Regions from separate parts of the Desulfovibrio sp. SGI.169 genome, predicted to be linked through region 3. Evidence: predicted binding sites of a transcription regulator. Region 3 holds the regulator's gene; each other region holds the start of a gene.
The links. Region 3 encodes sigma-54, which starts transcription at its own class of promoters, with help from an activator protein. Its sites were predicted from a motif close to CTGGCACGGNNNNTGCTT; they were not measured.
Positions count from the first base shown of each region.

Region 1 (5,829 bases), on a different contig from region 3:
CAGATGTCCCAGACGGGCCAGAGCCTCGCGGTTGCCCAGACAAAGCGGCTCACCGTGGGGATTGGCCGAGGTCATGACCAGCACCGGTGGCAGCTCCGCGCGCCGGCTCAGCCAGTCGAACAGGGCCGCGTGCAGGGGCGTGCAGGGCAGCATCAGGCCCACGGCGCGCGTGTCCGGCGCCACTTCCGGCGGCAGCGCGCCCGCCGCCCCCGCCGGAGCCGCGCGGCGCGGACAGAGCACAATGGGTTTTTCCGGGCTTTGCAGCAGGGCCGCATGCTCAGGCGTAAGTTCGCAGAGCGTGCGCGCCGTGGCCAAATCAGCCGTCATCAGGGCCAGGGGCTTGTGCGGACGGCTTTTGCGCCGCCGCAATTCCCGCAGCGCCCCGGCGTCGCGGGCGTCACAGGCCAGTTGGAAGCCGCCCAGCCCCTTGAGCGCCAGAATGCCGCCTTGCAGCAGAATCTGGCCGGCGCGGGCCAGCGCGTCGCGCTGATTGTTCCGCGTGGGGCCGGTGACGCCATCGCGGGCCGCGCTTTTGTCCACAAACCAGAGGCGCGGGCCGCAGACCGGGCAGGCCGTGGGCTGGGCGTGAAAGCGGCGGTCGGCGGGCGCGGCGTATTCCGCCGCGCAACGCGGGCAGAGCGGAAAACAGCTCATGGTGGTGGTGGCCCGGTCATAGGGAATGGCGCGGGTGATGGTGTAGCGCGGCCCGCAATTGGTGCAGTTGGTAAAGGCATAGCCGTAACGGCGGTTGGCCGGGTCGCGCATATCCGCGAGGCAGTCCGGGCAGACGCCCATATCCGGGCTGACCAGCACGCTGTGCCCGGCATGGCTGTGGCTGGGCACAATGGCGAAGGCCGTTTCGGCGGGCAGGGGCGGCAATTCCTCTTCATCCAGTCCCGTCAGCCGGGCCAGGGGGGGCAGCTCCGCCCGCAGGCGGCGGCCGAAGCGCGCCACCTCCTCCGGCGCGCCCTGCACCTCCATGCGCACGCCGTCCGAGGTATTGCCCACCGTGCCGGTAAGCCCCCCTTCCAGAGCCAGTCTGTAGACAAAAGGACGAAAGCCCACGCCCTGAACCTGCCCGGCGGCCACATAGGCCCGGCGCGTTATCTGTTTCATATCCATTATCGCACTGTAGACCAAAAGGGAAAAGTACGCCAGATAAGCAGAGCGTCGCGACAGGGCATGCGCCTCTGATTTGAGCCTGCCAGTCTGCCGTTTCGTCGCGAGGGCCGTCAAAACCCGTAACCTGTTTTTTAATGAGGTTTGAGCCTCGTGTCTGATTGCAAAAATTCCGCGCGGAATTCCGCACGGAATTTTTGCAAGACCGTTCGCGAAAAAACGTGGTTTTCGCTCACTCGCGGCGGCTGCGTCGCCGCAGAATCCTTACGGATTTTGCAGTGCCTGCTTTTGCAATCAGGCGCTAGCCGCGCTTCAGCTCCATAGCCTTCTGGAGCATCTGGTCCGCCGTGGTCACCACCTTGCTGTTGGACTGAAAACCGCGCTGAGTGATGATCATGTTGACCATTTCCGTAGCCATGTCCACATTGGATACTTCGATGTTATATGCGTTCACGGAACCGTAGTTTTCCGTGCCGGCCACGCCCATGTCCATCTGGCCGGCCTCGGCCGTGGCGGCAAAAAGATTGCCGCCCTCGCGGCGCAGGCCGTCCTCGCTGACAAAGCGGCAGACGGGAATCTGCCACAGGTTTTGATCCTGCCCGTTGGAATAGCGGCCCACCACCGTGCCGTCGGTTTTGACGGCGACAGTGCTCAGAATGCCTTCGCCGTAACCGTCCTGGGCATAGGCGCCGCGGGGCGCGGAGCTGTTGTAGAGCGTGCTGGCGCCTTCAGCCCGCACGGCGTCCGTGCCCATGGAGGGCAGCCTGGCCTGATCCGTGCCCACATCCGCCGCTGAAGCCGGGGCGTTCCGCCAGCCTCCGGCGGCGCTGATGCCGAAGTTCACGGCCATGGTCGCGCCGTCCAGAGTAAGTTGCGGCAGGCCCCCGTTCAGCTCGGCCGGTTGCCAGTCCGCCAGATCCTTGCTGCCTGCCGCGGCGGGCGTAAAGGCGGACATGCCCGTCAACCTGCCCGAAGCGTCGAATTGCAGCACGCCGCTCATCAGCAGGCCGTCGCCCGGTGAAGGCTCAAGGGCGTTGCCGTCGGCATCGGTCTTGCCCGCGGCGGAGGCTCCGGCGGCAATAAGAAATTCGATCATGGAGTCCGAAGCGCCGCCGGGCGCGCCGTCAAAATACGCCGTGACCGTATGGGCGTTGCCGTCGGCGTCGTAGAGCGTCATGCCCTGGGAATAATTGTAGGAACCGCTGGAAAGCGGCCTGGAGGCCGTGGCGTCATAGAGGTTCAGCAGGCTGAAATAGGGGTTGTCTTCACTCACGGCGTTGTCCTGACCCGAGTTCAGGTTCATGGTCAGATCCACCCGCGCCGTTCCCTTGCCCGGCATGACGCCGAATTTGTCGATCCTGACTTCCTGCAGGCCGCCCAGGCTGCCGTCTTCATTATATTTGTAGCCGTTGAGGGCCAGGCCGGTGGGGGTGCGCCAGACGCCCTCGTTGTCCGGGCGAAAATCGCCCGCCCTGGTATAGTAAAGGCTCACGCCGTCGGTCACCTGGAAAAAGCCCTTGCCGTTGATGGCCATGTCTGTGACCGTATTGCTGGACTCCATGGCCCCCTGGGTGAAGATGGTGCGCACCGTGTCCACCTGCACGCCCTTGCCGGTCTGGCCCAGGGCCACGCGCGAATCCTCCTGGTTGTTCCACCATTCGCCCATGCCGGCCTGGCCTGTGTAGATCAGGTCAGAGAACAGAATGCTCTGCTGCTTGTAGCCGATGGTGCTCACATTGGCCAGATTGTTGGTGGTCACCTGCATGCCCTGGCTCAGACCCTTCATGCCGGTGGCGCCGATATACAGTGCCGAATTCACGCTGCCGCCTCCTGAAACGGATTACCTTCAAGACCTGGCGTTCTTAAAGTTTTCCTGCCCGCAATCAAATGGGCGAAGAGGAAAAATATTCCTCTCCGCCCCGTAATAAAGCAGTATTCGTGCCAATGGCATCGCAATCCGGCGCGGCGGCGCGACCGGCCCGTCTCTATTTTTCCAGGGGCAGACCGTCCGCCTGCCAGGCCTCAATGCCCTGGTTCATATGCAATATGGTCTTGACCCCGGCCTTTTCCAGCGTTTCGGCGGCTTCGGCGGAGCGCCGCCCCGTGCGGCAGTAGAGCAGCACGGGCTGTTCCCTGGGCAGGGCCGCCGCCTCCAGATCAAAGCGACCGCCGAAAAAGTCCATATTGCGCGCGCCGGGCAGATGCCCCCGCCGAAACTCGTCAGGCGTGCGCACATCCAGAATCAGCAGGCCCTGTGGCGGAGACTGAAGCAGAGCCGCCGCTTCCCGCGTGCCGATGTCTCTGGCCCGGGCCGCGTCAGGCCAGGCATGAAGCAGAAGGCAGAACGCGGCGCAGAGCAGCGCGCGGGCCGGCAGGCCACGCGCAATGGCGCGGCCGGAAGTCGGAAAAGAATGCCGGAACATGGCCATGCCTTTACTTTTGGAAGGCCGCCAGCGCCTTGGCAAAGCCGTCGGCGGCGCTGCGTATCACGTTTTCGCCCACGCAGAAGGCCAGGCGGAAATAACCGGGGCAGCCGAAGCCCGATCCGGGCACGGCCAGCACGCGTTCTTCCAGCAGGCGATTGACAAAGGCCACGTCATCCCCGCCCGGCGCTTTGGGGAAAAAGTAGAACGCGCCCGCGGGCGTCTGAAAATCATAGCCGGCGTCGCGCAGCACTTCCGCCATGGCCTTGCGCCGTGACGCGTAAACGGAAAGGTCCACCTGGCTGCCCAGCGCCCTGGCCATGATGTGCTGGCCGATGACCGGCGGGTTGACAAAGCCCAGAATGCGGTTGGTCAGGGTCAGCCCGGCCATGAGTTCGGCCTTTTCCCGCAGGCGGGGCGAGAGGGCCACATAACCCACCCGTTCGCCGGGCAGGGAAAGATTTTTGGAAAAGGAGCTGATGGCCACGGCGTACGGGTAGAGGGGAAGCACCGAAGGCACTTCCGCGCCGTCATAGGCCAGAAAGCGGTACGGCTCGTCCGCCGCCAGCCAGATGGGCCGTCCGTATTCCTGACTCTTGTTTTCCAGAAGCTCGGCAAGGGCGGTGAGCTCTTTGCGGCTGTAGATGACGCCCGTGGGGTTGTGCGGGGAGTTGATGAGCACCACCCGCGTTTTTTCGCTGACGGCTTCCTCCAGAGCGGCGAGATCCGGGGCAAAGGTGTCCTTGCGGCTCATGACGGCCCTGAACGCGCCGCCGTGGTTGGCCGCATAAAAGCCGTATTCCACGAAATAGGGGGCAAAGCTGATCAACTCCTCGCCGGGATTGAGCACGGCCCGCAGAAAGGCGTTCAGCCCGCCCGCCGCGCCGCAGGTCAACAATACATCGTCAGCCGTGAGCCTGACGCCCTGCTCGGCGCTGAGGTGGGCGGCCAGCTTTTCGCGCAGCCAGGGGAAGCCGCCGTTGGGCATATAGCCGAAGGCAAAGGGCTCGCCCGCGTGCCCGGCGAAGTCGCGCAGCCCTTCGGCCACGGCGGGCGGCGCGGGCAGATCGGGGTTGCCCAGGCTGAAGTCATAGACATTTTCCGCGCCGTAGCGCGCCTTGAGCTGCCCCCCCGCCTCGAACATGCGGCGTATCCACGAAGCGTTGCCCAGATATCCGCTTACGCTGTCTGCAAGAATTGACATAGGAGACTCCTGCTGGTTGTTGTCTTCGTCATGAGTATTGGTTATAGCTTTGCTGAGATACAGAATGCAATCTCCACCGGAGGATACGAATGCGTCTGACCATATTCGCAAAAACGGCGCGATTCTTTGTGCCCTCGCTTTTCGCCGCTTTGCTGCTGCCCGCCTGCTCCGCCAAAGAAGCCGAGCGGGAACAGGGCATGTCCATTGTCGTCAGCTTGCGTGACGTGCACCGCTGTTCGCGCATTTCCCCTGAAATCGCCGTTGCCGACATGCCCGCCGGCACGCGGTCTTTTGACGTGCGCCTGGTGGAATACGGCGACGAAGAGCGTTTCTTCGGCGGCGGCTCCTGGCTCAATGACGGTTCGGGCGTCATCCCTGAAGGCGGCCTTACCCGCCATTATCGCGGCCCCTGCCCCCCGGCGGGCGAAAGCCGGGACTACGCCTTTGTGGTTTCAGCCATGGGCAAGGACAGCATGCAGCCTCTGGCCGTGCGGCTCTATCGTTTTACTCAGGAATAGGCCCCGCGTCCATGCCTTTCGCAACAGGAACCCCGCCCGATCAGTCCGGCGGGGTTCCTGTTTTATGCCGGCGTCGCGCAAAGGCAGACCGAACAGGCGCGCCCGCCGGCATGGCGGCGCGCATAAGCTCCGTCCGTCCGTTCACGCCGTCGCGGGCGCGTTTTTCTGCAAGCGGCGGCGCTGTGGCGGCAGTGGCCTTTGCCAGCGCCTGCTTGCAAAAGCAGACACCACAAAATCCGTAGGGATTTCGCGGCGGCGCGGCCGGGTTCATTCACGAAAAACCACGTTTTTTTCACGAACGATCCCGCAAAAATTCTTCGCGGAGTTCCGCGCGGAATTTTTGCAATTAGACGCTAGTCTTCCTTGAGTTCCGGCGGCACGGCCACGGCCGTGGTGATGATCCGCCGCCGCGCGGGGGCCGCCGCCGTGTTGCCGGCGGCGGTTTTTCTGGTCGCCGGTTCGGGCAGGGCGTTATACAGGTTCCAGAAGGCCGGGTACAGGCTGGTCATGATGCCGGGGTTGCCCAGGCGGAAACCCTGGCTGCCCGCGCCGCGCGCGCAGGCGG
Region 1 is NZ_JBNPLS010000019.1:3,716-9,544, forward strand. It holds gene hypF (carbamoyltransferase HypF) at 1-1,122, opposite strand, end outside; gene ACQRA4_RS09930 (flagellar hook protein FlgE) at 1,421-2,938, opposite strand; gene ACQRA4_RS09935 (rhodanese-like domain-containing protein) at 3,105-3,542, opposite strand; gene ACQRA4_RS09940 (pyridoxal phosphate-dependent aminotransferase) at 3,553-4,746, opposite strand; gene ACQRA4_RS09945 (MbtF) at 4,836-5,264, shown strand; gene ACQRA4_RS09950 (3-phosphoshikimate 1-carboxyvinyltransferase) at 5,618-5,829, opposite strand, start outside.
Region 1: the regulator sigma-54 is predicted to act here: its motif matches at 3,047-3,064, upstream of ACQRA4_RS09930 (flagellar hook protein FlgE).

Region 2 (5,829 bases), on a different contig from region 3:
GTGAATGATGCCGTTCAGCACTTCTGTGAGCTGCTCGCCCAGATAGACCGAAAGAATGGCTGGCGGCGCCTCATTGGCGCCCAGGCGGTGATCGTTGCCCGCCCCCACAGTGCCCAGGCGCAGGGCCGTGCCGTGCTGGTGCACGGCACGCAGCACCGCGGCCAGAAAGACCAGAAACTGCGCGTTGTCCTGCGGCGTGGCGCCGGGATTGAGCAAGTTCTGGCCATCGGAATCGCACAGGGACCAGTTATTGTGTTTGCCGCTGCCGTTGACTCCGGCAAAGGGCTTTTCATGCAGCAGGCAGACAAAGCCGTGCTTGGCGGCCATATGCCGCATCATGTTCATGGTCAGCATATTATGGTCGCAGGCGATATTGGCTTCTTCATAGACCGGCGCGATTTCAAACTGGCCGGGGGCCACCTCATTGTGCCGGGTTTTGGCGGGAATGCCCAAAGCCAGCAGTTCATTTTCCACATCCTGCATGAAGCTCATGACTCTGCCGGGGATGGCTCCGAAGTAGTGATCCTCCATTTCCTGCCCCTTGGGCGAAGGCGCGCCCAAGAGGGTACGGCCCGCCAGCATGATGTCCGGTCGCAGAACTGCCATATTCCTGTCCACCAGAAAATATTCCTGCTCAGGGCCGACCATGGCCCGCACATGGCTGGCCGAGTTGTTGCCGAACAGCTTCAGGATGCGCAGAGCCTGCCGGGACAAGGCTGAAATGGAACGCAACAGCGGAATCTTACGATCCAGCGCCTCGCCGGAATAGGAATAGAAATAGGTCGGGATATGCAGAGTCGCGCCGTAGGGCTGGCGGATGATGAACGCCGGCGACGAGGGATCCCAGGCGGTGTAGCCGCGCGCCTCAAAGGTGGAGCGAATGCCGCCGGACGGAAAGGAGGAGGCGTCCGGCTCGCCGCTGATCAGCATCTTGCCGGAAAATTCGCTGATGACCTGCCCGTCGGCCGACGGAGCGAGAAAGGCATCGTGCTTTTCCGCGGTCAGCCCGGTCATGGGGTGAAACCAGTGCGTATAGTGGGTGGCGCCATTTTCAATGGCCCAGTCTTTCATGGCGTTGGCCACCACATCGGCGATTTCCGGATTCAGGCGTTCGCCGTCGCGGATGGTTTTGGCCAGCTTGCGGTAAACATCTTTGGGCAGTCGCTTGCGCATCACGGCAAAGCCGAAGACGTTGCGCCCGAAAATCTCGCCGGCCTCATGCGACTTTTCCTCCTGGCTGGAGGGAACCACCGGCGTTGCATCAACTGCCTTGAATACCGCCTTGTTGCGGAGGGAACTCATACCATCGTCTCCTTTCATTTCAAAAAATATGAATGCCTACAGCGCGTCTTCACCGCGTTCGCCCGTGCGGATGCGCACCGCGTCCCGCACATCGCTGATGAATATCTTGCCGTCGCCCACCTGACCGGTGCGGGCTGTGGCCGCCACGACATTGAGCACCTTTTCCAAGGCCTCGTCGTGCAGCACCAGTTCAATCTTGATCTTGGGCAGGCAGTCCACCTGCATGGTGGTGCCCCGGTATACTTCGGTATGCCCGCGCTGGCGACCGAAGCCCCTGATTTCCGAATAGTTCATGCCGTGAATGCCCAGCTTTGAGAGCTCTTCCTTGACCCTCTCCAACATGCCGGGCCGGATGATGATTTCCAGTTTCTTCATGAGATGTCCCCTTCGCCGCTTGCGGCTTACAGCGAATAGCCGCGTTCGTTATGCTCACTCAGATCCAGGCCGACATATTCCGCTTCAGGCGCCACGCGCAGCCCCACAATGGCATCCACGACGCAGAGCAGAAGACGGCTCACCGCATAGGCGAAGACCCATGTGCCCAGCACGGAGATGAACTGCACCCAGAGCTGATGTGGATTGCCGTAAAACAGACCGTCCACGTCGTTGATGGCCGCACTGGCAAACAGACCGGTGGCAAGCGCGCCCCAGGTGCCGCCCAGACCGTGGATGCCCACCACGTCCAGCGCGTCGTCATAGCCGAACCTGTTCTTGAGCAGCACGCCGCCATAGCAGACCATGCCGCCTATAAAGCCGATAAGCATGGCGGGCAGCAGGCCCACAAAGCCCGCGCCGGGCGTGATGGCCACCAGACCGGCCAGAGCGCCGGAAATGGCGCCCAGGCTGGTGGGCTTGCCGGTGCGCCTCCATTCCACCAGCATCCAGCCGAGGATGCCGCAGGCCGAGGCCAGATGGGTGGTCAGCAGGGCCTGACCGGCCAGCGAACCGGCGGCCAGGGCGCTGCCAGCATTGAAGCCGAACCAGCCGAACCAGAGCAAGCCGCCGCCCAGCAGGGTGAAGGGCAGATTATTGGGTGTGAAGCTCTGCGGGCCTGTGGACAGCCGGGGGCCAAGAGCCTGGGCGCAGGCCAGCGCGCCCGCGCCGGAAGCCATATGAACCACCGCGCCGCCGGCGAAGTCCACAGCGCCCAGCTTGGCCATCCAGCCGCCGCCCCAGACCCAGTGGGCCATGGGCGCATAGGCGAGGATCATCCAGAGGCCGGAGAAGAGCAGCATGGCCGAGAAGCGGATGCGCTCGGCGTATGCGCCGGAAACCAGTGCCACTGTCAGAACCGCGAACATACACTGAAAGGCCACAAAGACGGTGTGCGGAAGATTGGAGGCCGCCGGAGCGGCCGTGCCCTCGACCCCGTTCAGGAACAGATAGGAAAAATTGCCGATCAGGCCGCCGACGTCCTCGCCAAAGGCCAGGGTGTAGCCCACAAGAGCCCAGAGCACGGTAGTCAGGCCCAGACTGGCGTAACTGTGCATGTGTGTGGAAAGCACATTGCGCGCACGAACCAGACCACCGTAAAACAGGGCCAGAGCCGGGGTCATCAGCATGACCATGGTGGCGCAGATAATGATAAAAGCCGTATCCGAAACGTTCATCCCAAAACTCCCTTATGGCCGCTGCCGCCCGCAACTTCCGTCGTGTCGTCTTCCCGGGAACGACACGAACCTGGCACCTGCGGCGGGCCCATCCGGCCAGACCAAACTCTGAAGATGCAGTCGGCGTCTCTCTGCACCCTGGCGCGGCACATGCCGCGCTTTCCGGCATCCTGTAGGCACAATCCGTGCCAGGGCCGGACGGTAAAGGCGCATGAGACGTATCAATATGATTTTAATGAATATTTTTAAATGATGTGGAACGGATGAGGCTGAAGACGGTTTGCGATGGAGTATTTTTTCTACAAATTTGTCGAAAAAAGAAAAAGTCCTTCGCCCCATGAGGGCATCCGAAGGATTCATTTGCGGGATAGTGTTGAATGACAGTATGTTATAGGATATATTTAAAATCTACATTTATGTTGTTTTTATAATGCGTCGATGCCGCCAAACAGGCAAGGCCGCCCTTATTGCGCGAAACAGCCCCTTTTCAGCGAGGCTGCCCGCAGGGCGCGGGCTATGTGCAAAATCTACATTTTGGATGATTTGTATTCAGGCGTCATGGTCAGCGGATCGCCCCCCCTTACGGGCGTGGCGAAAGCTCTTATAGTTGATGCCGTATTTTTTCAGGCGCAGCCCCATGATTCGCTCTGTCAGCCCCAGGCTGGCCGCGGCCCGGCCCATCTGCCCGCGGCTGGATTCCAGGGCTTCCACAATACAGGCCCGCTCCAGTTCATCCAGACGCTCCCGCAGGCTGCCGGTCAGGCCAGGCCGAAGAACGCAACGATCCTCACCGTTGTGGCCGGCGCAGCGCATGCTGTGCAGAGCGGGGGGCAGATGCTGGGGCAGCACCAGGCTTTCGCGGCCCAGCAGCAAGACGGCGCGCTCCATGACGTTCTCCAGCTCCCGGATATTGCCGGGCCAGTCATAGCGCTGGAGCATATCCATGACGGCCAGGGAAAGGCGCACATTCCTCCGGGCGTTGGCGAGCGAGTATTTTTGGATAAAGTGGCTGGCCAGAGGCAGAATATCCTCAGGCCGCTGACGCAATGGGGGCAGAAAAACAGGAAAAACATTGAGGCGGTAAAACAAGTCCCGGCGGAATTTCCCCTCCTCCGCCATCCGCTCAAGATCGCGGTTTGTGGCGGTGATGAAGCGCACATCCACATGCAGGGTCTCCATGCCGCCCAGACGCTCAAAGGCGCGCTCCTGCAAGACGCGCAACAGTTTGGCCTGGGTCATCAGCGAAAGTTCGCCCACCTCGTCCAGAAACAGCGTGCCGCCGTGCGCCAGTTCGAAGCGCCCCTTGCGGGTGGCGCTGGCCCCGGTAAAGGCCCCGCGCTCGTGTCCAAACAATTCGCTTTCAATGAGGTTTTCCGGCAGGGCCGCGCAATTGAGCGAAATGAAGGGCCGGGCCGCGCGGGCGCTGGCCGCGTGGATAGCCTTGGCGGCCAGTTCCTTGCCGGTGCCGGACTCGCCCTGCAAAAAAACCGTGGTGGCGGACGGAGCCACCTGCGCAATCTGGGCATAGACCTTCTGCATGCTTTCCGAATTGCCTACAAATCCCCTGGGGCGCAGTGAGGGCGGACTTTCCTCGTCCATTCGCTCCTGCGTTTCCAGCGCCGCATGCCCCAGCAAGGTGGCGATGATCAGCAGCAGACGGACTTCATCTTCCAGGGTGGCGGCGTCCGCCAGCAGGCGATCCACGGAAAGCGCGCCCACCACATGGTTGTTGAGGCGAATGGGCACACAGATAAAGGATATGCCCTCTTTTTTCAGATCGCGCGAGCGGGTCTTGTTCAGAAACAGCGGCTCTTCGGAGACATCAGAAATATACATGGCGCGACCGCTTTCAATAACCCGACCGGTGATGCCTTCACCGCGCACATACCGACCGCGCTGGCGCTCCGCGGGTTTGAGTCCGTAGGATGACTCAATGCGTATCTCGCCGGTCTGCGGCGACACCAGGGTGATGGCGCCGCGCATCATGTGCAGATGCACGGCCATCAGAGCTAAAGCCTTGTCCAGAGCCCGCGCCACGTCGCTGGCGGCATCCATGAGCTGCGCCAGTTCCTGCAACAGGCGAAGTTGGCTCTCACAGTGCGCGTCAATGGACGCCGGCTGCGGGGACGGAACGGCGACAGGCGAGAGCGGAGAGGCGGATTTGGCGCGGGGCATGAAGCAAAAATAGCTCAGGCCGCGCGCTCTTGCAACGCTTCGGCAAAAACGGATACCCCCTTCCGCCGAAGAAGTGGAGGGCACGCGCGCCGCTGCTGCCGTAGTCTGACCATACTGCGCGCAATGCAAGCCTTGACACGCTGTATACTTTCCCTTATGTGATGTCTTCGTCCGTCCCCATCGTCTAGCCGGCCCAGGACAACGGCCTTTCACGCCGTCGACAGGGGTTCAAATCCCCTTGGGGACGCCAAAAAATTGGACACTCCACCGGCTGAAGCCGGTATAGCCCCTGCTGAAGCAGGCTAAAGCCATCCCTGCTCAATCAGGAAAATATCATCAGCATCTTCCTGTTGTGCAATGTATTGCTTGACCACCCCACCGTTCACATTGCCGTTGCGACAGCAGAAATAGCCGCGCGCCCACAATGGCGTCCCCGGTACTGGCGGCGCAACAAGGGAAATTCGTTTGTCACGGCATGGGCGGTTCGGCCTTTCAGTTGCCGCGTCAGCCTGCTCACAGCGCGGTCTGGCGGAATCGAAACCACAAGATGGATATGGTCGGGCTCCTCTGTATGCCCTTTGAGTATTTTCACCTGATGTTTCTCACAGATGCCGCGTATCAGCGACCTGGCCCTCCGGGCGATGCCGTCTGAAAAAATTCTTTTCCGATACGTGGCGTGGGTGAATTGAAAAGACACTGTGGGGCTTTTGCCATAGTTGCTCATGCCCGCAGCCTGCAAAAG
Region 2 is NZ_JBNPLS010000043.1:1,152-6,980, forward strand. It holds gene ACQRA4_RS12885 (glutamine synthetase III) at 1-1,302, opposite strand, end outside; gene ACQRA4_RS12890 (P-II family nitrogen regulator) at 1,339-1,677, opposite strand; gene ACQRA4_RS12895 (ammonium transporter) at 1,704-2,912, opposite strand; gene ACQRA4_RS12900 (sigma-54 interaction domain-containing protein) at 3,462-5,087, opposite strand; tRNA gene ACQRA4_RS12905 (tRNA-Glu) at 5,261-5,337, shown strand; gene tnpA (IS200/IS605 family transposase) at 5,470-5,811, opposite strand.
Region 2: the regulator sigma-54 is predicted to act here: its motif matches at 3,087-3,104, upstream of ACQRA4_RS12895 (ammonium transporter).

Region 3 (5,829 bases):
GCGCTGCTGCAGACGCGCGGCCTTTCGGTGACCATTCAGAAGCTGGACCCTTATATCAATGTGGACCCCGGCACCATGAACCCCTTCCAGCATGGCGAAGTGTTCGTGACCGACGACGGGGCTGAGACCGACCTTGATCTGGGCCACTACGAACGCTACCTCAATGTGCCCATGTCTCGCAAGAACAACACCACATCGGGCGCCATCTACAATCATGTCATCGCCAAGGAGCGCCATGGCGACTATCTGGGCGCCACCGTACAGGTCATCCCGCACATTACCGATGAAATCAAGCGAACAGTGCTTTCGCTGGCCGAGGGGGAGAACGCGCCTGATGTCGCCATTATCGAAATAGGCGGCACGGTGGGCGACATTGAGGGCCTGCCGTTTCTGGAGGCCATCCGCCAGTTGCGTTCGGAACTGGGGCGCGACAACTGTCTGAACATTCATCTGACTCTGGTGCCCTATCTGCGCTGTGCCGGCGAGCACAAGACCAAGCCCACCCAGCACAGCGTCAAGGAGCTGCTTTCCATCGGCATTCAGCCGGATATTATCCTCTGCCGTTGCGAGCAGAGCATCCCTCAGGAAATGCGCAAAAAAATAGCCCTGTTCTGCAATGTGGATCAGGATGCGGTTTTTTCCTCCGTGGATGTGGACAATATTTATGAAGTGCCCCTCAAGTTTTATGAGGAGGGCTTTGATCAGAAAGTGGCCATCATGCTGCGCCTGCCCGCGCGCAACGCGCATCTGGAATCCTGGGAAAAACTGGTTCACGACGGCGCCAACCCGCAGGGCAGGGTGACTATCGCCATCGTGGGCAAGTATGTGGACCTGAAAGAAGCCTACAAGAGCCTGCACGAGGCTCTGATTCACGGCGGCGTGGCCAACCGCGTGGCGGTGGAGCTGCGTTACGTCAATTCCGAGAATGTGACCGAGCGGAACGCGGCCTCGGTGTTCGAGGGCTGTGACGGCATTCTGGTGCCTGGCGGTTTCGGCTATCGCGGCGTGGAAGGCAAGATAGCGGCCATCCGCTATGCCCGTGAAAAGCGTGTGCCCTTTTTTGGCATCTGCCTGGGCATGCAGTGCGCGGTCATTGAGTTTGCCCGGCATGCGGCGGGTCTGGAAGATGCCAATTCAGAAGAATTTAATCCCCTGTCCGACCACAAGGTTATTTATCTGATGACCGAGTGGTTCGACTTCCGCACCAAAAATGTGGAAAAACGCGATGCCAGCAGCGACAAGGGCGGCACCATGCGTCTTGGCTCCTACCCCTGCAAGGTGCAGCCAGGCACCAGGGCCCATGAGGCGTACAAAAAGGATATGGTGGATGAGCGGCATCGCCACCGCTACGAATTTAACAATGCCTTCAAGGAAATTCTGGGACAGAAGGGCATGATCTTCAGCGGCACGGCCCCGGACGACTCTCTGGTGGAAATCATTGAACTGCCTGACCATCCCTGGTTTTTGGGCTGTCAGTTTCACCCTGAGTTCAAGTCCCGTCCCATGGCGGCCCATCCCCTGTTCCGCGAGTTCATCAAGGCGGCCAAGGGGCAATCCAGGGCCTGAATGCGGGATGCCGCCCGCCGCCGGGCTTGAAGCGCGCAAAGGTGGGCTTTTCGCCTCCCCGGGGCTGCCGACTTGTGTCGGCAGCCCCGGAAATCAGGAGCGGGGCGCGGCTTTGCCGCGCCGCAAGCGGCTGCTTTTCGTGTCTTTCAGCCGCGCAAGCGGCCTGAACGGCGCAAACATCGCAAAGCGTGCTTCGTCAATAGTCTGGCGCGAAAAGGGAGGCGAAACGTCTCCCTTTTCGCGCGCGGGTCAGCAGACTGCCGGTCTGGGCGAACCGCCGGCGCGGGCCTATTCCACCGCATCTTGTCGCAGCCTTCGGCTATTGCATAAATTGTCAGCATGTGGCACAATTCTTGTAAATAGAAAATTTGTTAAATATTTCACCTCGTCAGCGTAAAAGAGCGGTCATGGCACTGGAACTTCGTCAGCAATTGAAATTGGCCCAGCAGTTGGTCATGACGCCGCAACTGCAGCAGGCCATCAAACTGCTTCAGCTTTCGCGTCTGGAGCTGCTGGAGACCGTTCAGCAGGAGCTGCTGGACAATCCTTTTCTTGAAGAGTCTTCCGGCGATGACGCTGTTGATTCGGCTGCCCAAAGCGAGCGCCGGGACAGCGTTGAAGAGGAGGTTTATGACAAAGAATTGGCCAAGGACGCCTCGTGGGAGGACTACCTCGGCGAGTTTGCCAGCACTCCCCGCCTGATGCAGCAGCGCGAGTTTGAAGCCTCGGAAGAAATTTCACCTCTGGAAGCCCGCTATGCCGCCAAGCCTTCTCTGGAAGGGCATCTGCTCTGGCAGTTGCGTCTCTCCACACTGACCGACGAGCAAAAAGAAATCGGCGAGGTCATTATCGGCAATCTGGCTTCCTCCGGCTATTTGCAGGCCACGCTGGAAGAAATTGCGGAGATGACCAAATCTTCTTCCGACGCGGTGCGAACCGTGCTGGAGCGCGTGCAGCTGTTTGATCCCGTGGGCGTGGCCGCGCGCGACGCGCGGGAATGCTTGCTGATACAACTGAAAAGCCTGAATTACGACCGTGACCCCATCTTGCTTGAGCTGGTTCAATCCCACCTGGAAGACCTGGAGGCCAAGCGCTACAAGCCGCTGCTGCGCAAGTTCAAGCTAGATATGGAGGAACTCAAGGAATATCTTGATATCATCCAGAGTCTTGACCCGCTGCCCGGCGCGAGTTTCGGCGGCGGCGAACCCACCTATGTGAGTCCGGATGTCTTTGTCTACAAGATGGGCGATGAATTCGTCATTCTGCTCAATGAGGACGGGCTGCCGCAGTTGCAGCTTTCTTCGCTTTATCACATGGATATGGGAAGCTCCTCGGACAAGGAAAAGGAATACTTTGCAGAAAAAATGCGTTCGGCCACTTGGCTGATCAAGAGCCTGTACCAGCGTCAGCGCACGCTGTACAAGGTGGTGGAAAGCATTGTGCGCCATCAGCGGCCTTTTTTTGAGAACGGCGTCACCAGGCTGGCTCCGCTGATTCTGAAAGACATAGCCGATGATATCGGCATGCATGAATCCACGGTCAGCAGAATTACCAGCAATAAATATGTGGCCACGCCTCACGGAATTTTTGAACTGAAGTTTTTCTTCAACAGCGGTCTTGAGCTGGATGACGGCAGTCAGGTCGGCTCGGAAAGCGTCAAGGCCCTGATCAAGAAATTTATTGCCGATGAGGACCCCAAGGGGCCCCTGAGCGACGAACGCATCGGCGAGATGCTCAAGGAACGCCTGAAAGTGAACATAGCCCGCCGCACTGTGGCAAAATACCGCACGGCGCTGGATATTCCCTCGTCGTCACGTCGCAAGGAGCACTTCTGATCCCGCAGCGGTGCTTTGCAATCCCAAGGAGGAAACATGAATATATCTTTTGCGTTCAAGAACTTTGAGGCCTCCGATCATCTGAAGAAGTATGCCCGCCGCCGCATGGAAAAGCTGGGGCGTTTTTACGGCAAATCCGCCGGTCTGGAAGTAAACGTCGTGCTCACAGTGGACAAGTTCCGCCACCGCTGCGAAGTAACCGTCAGCGGTGAGGGGCTGCACATCAATGCCACAGAGCAGACTTCCGATATGTATGCGGCCATTGATCTTGTGGTTGACAAGGTGGAGGCTCAGATCAAGCGGCAGGTTTCCAGGGTCAAGGAGCAGCGCCGCAAGGCCCGCAACACTGAGGTGGATGTCTTCACCTATAACCTGGAAGCCCAGCATGAAGAAAATCAGCCCGTGGTGGGTACAGACCGCTTCGCCCCCAAGCCGTTGCATCTGGATGAGGCGCTGATGCAGCTGGATGCCATCGGCAGCGAGTTTCTGGTATTTCTCAATGCTGAAAGCAATCGCGTCAATGTGGTCTACCGGCGTCGCACCAGCGGTTATGCCCTGATTGACCCCGTGCTGTAGGTTGAGCCATGTTTGATCCGCCGGGCCGGTGGGTTTCCGCTCCGGTTCGGCGGCGTCCGCGAATATGCCATGAACACGCCACACGCTCCCTGTCGCAAGCCTTCCGGCGCGGATTTGACCGGGGTCGGTTCCGAAACCGCCACACGCGCCGTGCAGGTTTGCATTGTCACCGGCCTTTCCGGCGCCGGTAAAAGCACCGCTCTGCAAGTCTTTGAGGACTTGCGCTATTTTACCGTTGACGGTCTGCCCGCGAGCCTGGCGCCGGAAATGGCCGGCATGATGGAGCGGTCTTCCATGAGCCATTTCCGGGGCATTGCCCTGGGCATGGACATGCGCCAGAGCAATTTTTTGGATGAAATCAACGATGCGTTGAGCGTCATGGCCGCCAGGGGCATCCGACCGCTGTTGCTGTTTCTGGAGGCTGAGGCGCAGGTGCTCATGCGACGCTACGCCACCACCCGCCGCCCGCATCCTCTGGAACGCGAGGGCATGGGCCTTGAGGCCGCTCTTGCCGCCGAGCGCAACCGCCTGCGTGTCCTGCGGGAAATGGCTGATCTGGTCATCGACACTTCGCGTTTTTCCATCCATGACCTGCGGCGTTCCATTCAGAAGCGCTGGAGCGGCAACAAGGAAAATTTGCGCGCCATACGCGTCAATGTAATTTCCTTTGGCTTCAAGTACGGGGTTCCCCGCGAAGCGGACATGGTTTTTGATTTGCGTTTCCTGTCCAATCCATATTTTGTGGAAGATTTGCGCCCGCTGTGCGGCAAAGACAAGGCCGTCTCCGACTATGTTTTCGCCTCGGCCAGCGCAGTGGAATTTCGCAAGAAACTGCTGGATCTGCTTCTTTTTATACTGCCGCTGATGGAGGCCGAAGGCCGTTACCGCGTCACCATTGCCGTGGGCTGCACCGGAGGGCGGCACCGTTCTGTGGCTATGGCGGAGGAACTGGCGCAGGCGCTCCGGCAGGCGGACTATCCGGCTTCTCTGGAGCACCGGCATCTTGAACTTGGCTGAAAAAGCTGGCAGGCTGTGACCCGCGAGGAATGCCATGACGGATGAAAACAAGACGGCACAAGTCGGAATAATTCTGGTTGCGCATGCGGACTACGGTTCAGCCATGCTGCGCACTGCCGAGTTCATTCTGGGCCCGTTGAGCGACTGTAGTTCCATCAGTGTTGATGTTGCGCATGAAGTTTCCGAGACAGTACGCCGCCTGGACGATGCGGCCCAGCGTCTTGACAAGGGCGCGGGCGTCATCATCTTGACTGATATGTTTGGCGGCACGCCCACCAATCTGGCGCTTTCCCTGCTGGGCAGCCATAAGGTGGAGGTTGTCACGGGCGTCAATCTGCCCATGCTGCTGAAAGTTTTCACGTCACGCGACAAGCCGCTGGATGAGCTGGCCCAGATTGCCGGCGAGGCCGGGGCCAAGGGCATTGTGGTGGCCGGCAGTATGCTGCGCAACAAGGCCCGCGACAAATCGGGCGATTGATATATGTGGTTTCGTGTGGACAACCGCCTGGTGCATGGTCAGGTCATTGAAGCCTGGCTGCCGTATACCGGGAGCAAACATCTTATTGTGGCCAATGACGAGCTGGCTGCGGATATGTTGCGCCAGCAGATTGTGGAACTGGCCGTTCCCCAGCGGGTAAGCACTCATTTTATCCCTGTATGCGAATTGGCGGCAACGCTGGATATGTGCGGCGAAGACAGTTTTGTGCTGTTCGCCAACTGTCAGGACGCCCGCCGGGCTTGTGATGACGGCGTTGAAATGTCGGTGTTGAATATGGGCAATCTTCATTACGGGCCGGACAAGTTGCAGTTGTTGCCGCATGTGGCGCTTTCCGGG
Region 3 is NZ_JBNPLS010000020.1:1,168-6,996, reverse strand. It holds gene ACQRA4_RS10170 (CTP synthase) at 1-1,566, shown strand, start outside; gene rpoN (RNA polymerase factor sigma-54) at 1,974-3,401, shown strand; gene hpf (ribosome hibernation-promoting factor, HPF/YfiA family) at 3,438-3,977, shown strand; gene rapZ (RNase adapter RapZ) at 4,047-4,994, shown strand; gene ACQRA4_RS10150 (PTS sugar transporter subunit IIA) at 5,029-5,472, shown strand; gene ACQRA4_RS10145 (PTS sugar transporter subunit IIB) at 5,476-5,829, shown strand, end outside.